2 regions of the Brevibacterium sp. OS20 genome follow, and region 2 is predicted to be linked to the other one. Evidence: predicted binding sites of a transcription regulator. Region 2 holds the regulator's gene; the other holds the start of a gene.

Region 1 (3,416 bases), 1.8 Mb from region 2:
CGTCAGCGCTTGGCCATGGCCTCGAGCGCGGACTTCTCGACCGCCTCGGCGACGGCCGGAGCGACACGCGAATCGAGCGCACCGGGCACGATGTAACCGGGCTCGAGATCATCGCCGACGAGATCGGCGATCGCACGAGCGGCGACGAGCTTCATATCGTCGGTGATCTCGTTGGCATCGGCGTCGAGCGCGCCGCGGAAGATTCCGGGGAACGCGAGGACGTTGTTGATCTGGTTCGGGAAGTCGCTGCGCCCGGTGGCCACCACGGTGGCGTACTTGGCTGCGACGTCGGGGGCCACCTCGGGGTTGGGGTTCGACAGGGCGAAGATGATCGCATCGTCGGCCATGTTCTCCAGATGCGCCTCGTCGATGGTGCCGCCGGAGACGCCGATGAAGGCATCGGCACCGTCGAGGGCTTCGCCGATCCCACCGGAGATTCCGCGCGGGTTCGTCGACTCAGCGAGGAACTGCTTGGTCTCGGTGAGGTCGGAGCGGCCGGATTCGACGACTCCCTTGGAATCGAGGACCACGATGTCCTTCACGCCGGCGTCGGCGAGGATCTTCACCACGGCCACTCCGGCAGCACCGGCGCCGGAGACGACGACGCGGACGGACTCGAAGGACTTCTTCACCACGCGCAGAGCATTCGTCAGCGCGGCGAGGACGACCACGGCGGTGCCGTGCTGGTCATCGTGCATGACGGGAATGTCGAGGGCTTCCTTGACCCGGTCTTCGATCTCGAAGCAGCGCGGAGCCGAGATGTCCTCGAGGTTGATCGCACCGAAGGTCGGGGCCATGCGGACGATGGTTTCGACGATCTCGTCCGTGTCATTGGTGTCGAGTACGATCGGAATCGCATTCAGCCCGGAGAAGGACTTGAACAGGGCGCACTTGCCCTCCATCACCGGCAGCGAGGCGGCCGGACCGATGTCACCGAGGCCGAGCACAGCCGACCCGTCAGAGATGACCGCGACGAGCCGGCCGGTCCACGTGTGCGTGCGCGCCAGCTGCGGTTCGTCCTTGATCGCGGTGCAGACCTTGGCCACGCCCGGGGTGTACGCGATCGAGAGGTCGCGCTGGGTCTCGAGCGGTGAGGTGAGCTCGGCGGAGAGCTTGCCGCCTTCGTGCGCCTCGAAGATCTCGGCGTCGGTGATCGGGCCCTTCGAGCCCTGGTCGGAGGCGGCGGAGCTGTGAGCGGTGGTCGTCATGGTTGATCCTCGTGGTTGATGCGGCGGCGGTTCGTGAGCTTACGAAGCTCGTGAGCACTCGGTTGGGCGAGCACTCCGTTCGATGATCGGATCATCGGTGCAGCCGGCAGTGATCGTCTGGACGTCGGCCGGCGCGGACACGGTCGACCGTGAGCGCAGGCGATGGTCTGGGCGAAGAACTGGTCACCAGTGAAGGATGGTGCGGTGACGTCGACGCGGCCCGCGACATGACCCTAGGTGAAGGGCGACGCGGTTGCGCGCAGTGCGGATACGGCTCGCATGAGGCGAGTACCGACCTCATGGGTCGCATCCGACAACTCGATCATCATAACCGATGCTGTGACCCGTTTCACCCAAAAATCCGGCCCCCACCGAGGTTGTCCCGCCGTTCCGGTGGCATGTTCTCCAGACCTTTGGACCGACGCAGAACAGCCCCTGACCTGGCCGAACAAGGCCGAACGTCCTCATGTCAGCACCGAGTGCAATGATGAGTAGAGAATCAATCCACTATCAATATGCCATCGAAACTTATTCGAATCTTTTTTCTTTTTACTATTGTGAATGTCAGATTGACCGGCTAAGATCTGATTAACAGCTTTTCAAGTCAGCACCACTTCCCCGACAACGAAGTCCGAGGCAGGTGAAAGAGCAATGAAGGGCACCACCAACCGTTCGACCCCCGACCAGGCAGACGAGCCGGGTGTGACACAGCCGTCGCCCCGATTCGCCATCCGCTTCGAATCAAGCATGTCTCGTTTCGCCGAGAACGCTGTCGCTTCCGACCGTGCCCATTTCTCCCTCCTCGAGTCCGTCTCCTCAGTTGTGTTGGAACAGGTCTTCATCGCTCTCGAACTGCCCATGCCCGAGGGCTCCGAACCGTTTCGCTGCGAGACGATCTCCGCATCCTTTGATCGCCGCGCCAAAGAGTCCGAAGAGAACACCGACTTCGGCGCTGCGGAGAAGTCGAAGGCCTCACCCAAGGGCGCGTCTTCGCCCAGCGTCGCGTCGTCGCCTAAGGTCGCGTCGTCACCCACTGACGACACGACCGGCACCGGCGGCTCCCCTTCCGCGACAGTTGTGCTCTATGACGCCGACTTCGCCCGCGAACAGTTGCGCAAGGCGACTGAGCCCGAGGCGAAGGCGCTGCCCGAATTCCCCGAGCTCGATGAGGGCATCTGCTTCTCGAAATGGGTCTATGACTATGTCGACGCTGAGGTCCTCGTCGAGATCTCGACGGTGCTGGGGACCAACACTGCCCGTACCTACCGTCAGCTCGCCGGCGCGATGACGATCTTCTATGGTCTGCCGCGCTTCGCCGACCGTGTCCGCGCCGGAGAGTTCACCCAGGCACATGTCGATGTGGTCGCCCGCCAGTGCGCTGATGTCGCGTTCGACTTTCTTCCGAAGCTCGACATCTTCCTGGCCGCGAGGCGCGCCGATATCACCTGTGAGACCCTGCGCCGAGATCTGGCGAAGATGATCGCCCTGCTCGTCCCGCCGATCGACAACACCGAACTCGCCACCAAGCGTCGCCGCGTCGATGTCGAAGGATATAAGGACGGCTCGGCTTGCCTGACCGTCAGCGGACCCTCAGCGGAGATCTTTGCCTGCTACAACCGAATCCAGGGCATGGCGCTGGCCGTGCATGGAAAGAACAAGTCGGCGTTCAATCTGCCTGTGGGCGTTGAGATCAGCGATGACCGCTCCATCTCTCAGCTCGAGTACGATCTGTTCACCCGGCCAGTCCCGGAGCTCAAGGTCAAGGTCATTTCGGTCGACCCGATCACGGGTATCCAAACCGCCGAAGAGAAGTCACTGCTCGACACCGACGGCGAACTCATTCCGGATATGGATTGCGACGACGCCATCGCCGACTTCGCGAAGCACGTCGCTTCGGACTCGGACGACGATGCCGCAGAATCGTCCGCCGAGTGCTCGGCCGACAGCACCACAGAGTCGTCCGATGGATTCTCTGTCGCCAGCCGACCCGACGGTTCGGCTTTCCGGCACGACTGCAGCGTCGAAGGTGAAGACCCTGACGGTCCCATTGAATATGTCGTCAAGCTGCGTATGCCCACAAGCGCGTGGTGGCTGTCACACCAGGCCGCCACCGTGGTGACCGTTCCATTCCTCTCGCTCACCGGAGATTCTGACCTGCCCGGCACTTTCGCCGACGGCTCACCGGTACCCGCTGAGGTGGCTCGCAAC
Region 2 (3,416 bases):
GATGTCCGGATTCGCACGAGCCACCTCGGCGGCGACCGTCTCGGCATCGAGAGTGAAGTCGTCCTTGCGTTCGACGTGCTGCCATTCGGCACCCGTGCCCGTGGTGATGAGCGGGTGCATCGAATACGAGGGGGTGAACCCTAAGACGGTGCGGCCCGGACCACCGAAGGCCTGGACGATATGGCTGAGCACTTCGTTCGAGCCGTTGGCGGCCCAGATCATGGAGGGATCGAGGTCGACGGAGTCTCCGGCGCGTTCGTTCACACCATCCAGATAGGTGACGAGGTGTTCGCGCAGTGCGGTGAATTCGCGATCGGGATATCGATTGAGTCCTGCGAAGTGATCATCGACGGCGACGCGCATGCTATCGACGACGACGCCCGGAAGCGGATAGGCGTTCTCGTTGACGTTGAGCTGGACCGGCACATTGAGGTGCGGAGCCCCGTACGGCTTGAGGCCGACGAGGTCTGAACGCACTGGCAGAGAGTCGATGTTTCCCACGGCAATCATTCTACCGAGAGGCCCCCGCCGCCCGGGCGGCGGGTCGGGCATCGAGATCGGCCGGTCGGCTCACCCGATCGGACGGGTCAGCGCGCTGCCGGTCGGGCCGGCGCCATCCCGGTCGAGCAGGGTTCGACCTCAGCGAACGGGGACGTCGAGGGTCTGTCCCGGGTGAACCGTCGGGGTGTCCAGGTGGTTGATCTCGACGATATCGGCAACGACATCGCGGGTGTCGCGGTCGATGCCGAGATTCGAAGCCACGGTCCACAGCGATTCGCCCTCACCAACGACGACTGACTCGGCGTCGATGCCGATGCTCTCCGTCTCCGATTCGGCGACAGCAGCGGCCGAGAACGACTGGGTGGCGAGGAGGACCGCCCCGCCGATGACGACGAGAGCGACGAGCAGGGTCCGGAGAAGGCGCACAGCCTGGCGTCCACGAGGGGTCAGGTGCAGCTCGGTGTTCTGTGCAGACATCGCATTACCTCTTTCATTCGTACGATTCCACCAGTAATCGGTAGAACGTCTGTTCTATTCAACATGCCAATCGAACAAATGTCCAGTCCAACTCGAACATCTATGCGACAATGAGAGGGAACCAGCGTTGTTGATTGATCTGTCAGAACCATCTCAGTCGGCACTGACACGAGAATTTCCGAAGCGGAGATCACGGCGTTCAGCGGCAGGGAATAGAACGAAGGGGAACGAGCAATGGTTCAGAACAAACGAGGCAGAGGCAGGCCTCGCAACGAAGATGTTGCCAGCGAGATCGCTGCCGCTCGCACCGATGACGACGTCGTCCAGATCCCTGAGGGGTCATCCGGTGAGGGCGACTTCCGCCTCACTCCCCGTCAGCGTCTCGTGCTCGAAACCATCGAACGCGCCGTCGTGACCAACGGCTACCCGCCGAGCATGCGCGAGATCGGCAAGGCCGCCGGGCTGGCCTCTCTCTCCAGCGTCGCCCATCAGCTCTCCCAGCTCGAACGCCTCGGCTATGTCCGCCGTGACCCGAAGCGCCCGCGTGCCATCGAAGTGGTCAATCCGTTCGAAGAGGAAGAGGCCGAGCGCGCGAAGTACGAGGAGCTGGCCAACAACACTGTGCAGGTGCCGGTCGTCGGTCGCATCGCCGCCGGTGGCCCGATCCTGGCCGAACAGGAAGTCGACGATGTCTTCTCCCTGCCGACGCAGGTCGTCGGCTCCGGTGAGATGTTCCTGCTCAAGGTCGTCGGCGATTCGATGATCGAAGCCGCCATCTGCCACGACGACTGGGTGGTCGTGCGCAAGCAGCACACCGCTGACAACGGTCAGATCGTCGCCGCCCTGCTCGACGGCGAGGCCACGGTGAAGACGCTCAAGCGCAAGGCCGGTCAGCAGTGGCTGATGCCGCAGAACGAGAACTACGAGCCCATCGACGGCACCTACGCGCAGATCATGGGCCTCGTCGTCGCCGTCATCCGCCGCCTCTGATCTTCCGTCGGCTCTCCGCAGTCTGAACACAAAGGCCCGCGACCGATTCGGTCGCGGGCTTTTCTGTCATCCTTCGTCGGTTTCGGCCAGGCGGGCCAGACTCTTGCGAACGAGGCCGGAGTTCGTCGTCGGCCACATCCGCGGCATCGAATTGACGAGGAACCCGGCATACCGGGCCGAGCGCAGCCGCGAGTCGAGCACGGCCACCACTCCCCTGTCCTTGGTCGACCGGATAAGGCGTCCGGCCCCCTGCGCCAGGCGCAGCGCGGCATGCGTGGCCGATACGGCCATGAATCCGTTGACTCCCCGCTGGTCGGCATCGCGTGCTCGCGCCTGCATGAGCGGGTCGTCGGGACGAGGGAAGGGCAGTCGGTCGATGATGACCAGGCGGTTCGTCCGACCCGGCACATCGACTCCCTGCCACAGCGACATCGTCCCGAACAGGCACGTCTGATCGTCGGCCGTGAACTGGGAGACGAGGGCGGGCAGTCCGTCATCGCCCTGGAGCAGGATCGGGAAATCGAACTTCTTCCGCAGATGTTCGGCTGCCGCGTTCGCGCCCGCCCGCGAGGAGAACAGTCCCAGTGCACCGCCGTTCGAGGCTTCGACGAGTTCTTCGAGTTCGGTCAGCGCTTCTTCGCTCAGCCCGCTGCGTCCGGGTTTGGGCAGGTGGGAGGCGACATAGAGGATTCCCTGCTTGCCGTAGTCGAACGGGGAACCGACATCGAGGCTGTCCCATTTCGGGGCGTCGGGTCCGAAGAGTCCCAACGAGGCTGCCACCGCGTCGAAGTTCCCACCCAGGGACAGGGTCGCCGAGGTGGCCACGACCGTTGATTCCTCGAAGATGCCGTTGCGCATGGTGCCGGCCACACTCAGGGGTGCGACGACGAGGTTCGTCGTCTCTTTCTCTCTGAACGTCGAGCGCGAGAGCCAGATGACGTCGTTCTTGCCAGGGTCGCAGAAGCGTTCGGCGAGTTCGAAGATCTCCTGGCAGCGCGCCTTGGCCATCTGCCGGCCGGCGTCGGCGTCCTCGGTCTTGCCGCCGATGTCGTTGATGATCTGGCGGGCGGAGTCGCGGATCTGTGCCAGGGCCAGTCCGAGCGCCTCGCTCATGTGGAGGATGAGTCCCTCGGGCACCGAGGCCTGCGCACGTTCGAGAGCCGCCGCGGCGGAGTCGAGCAGTGACACGACTCCGTCCTGGACGGTGGTGTGTTTGCGTACCGAGCTCGTCGCGGCCGAGAGCATACTCGTGTTGATCTGCCCGGACAGGGCGCTGGTCACCCGGTCCTTGAGTTCGTGGGCCTCGTCGATGATGATGACATCGTGCTCGGGCAGCACGTTCGATTCCCCGAAGGCGTCGATGGCCAGCAGGGCATGGTTCGTCACGACGATATCGGCTTCGGCGGCTTTGTTCCGGGCGATTTCGGCGAAGCATTCGGTGAACAGCG

What was found. The regulator LexA, encoded in region 2, represses DNA repair genes until DNA is damaged. The targets are predictions, from matches to a motif close to TCGAACANNTGTTCGA.
Region 1: a site for LexA is predicted at 1,741-1,756, ahead of ACVZTU_RS03190 (HNH endonuclease signature motif containing protein). Genes of this name have one in related genera too.

The regions. Positions count from the first base shown of each region.
Region 1 covers NZ_CM166367.1:752,785-756,200, reverse strand. The annotation lists gene ACVZTU_RS03195 (NAD(P)-dependent malic enzyme) at 3-1,208, opposite strand; gene ACVZTU_RS03190 (HNH endonuclease signature motif containing protein) at 1,860-3,416, shown strand, end outside.
Region 2 covers NZ_CM166367.1:2,593,597-2,597,012, forward strand. The annotation lists gene ACVZTU_RS11610 (histidinol-phosphate transaminase) at 1-501, opposite strand, end outside; gene ACVZTU_RS11615 (LysM peptidoglycan-binding domain-containing protein) at 640-978, opposite strand; gene lexA (transcriptional repressor LexA) at 1,213-1,968, shown strand; gene ACVZTU_RS11625 (ATP-dependent DNA helicase) at 2,035-3,416, opposite strand, start outside.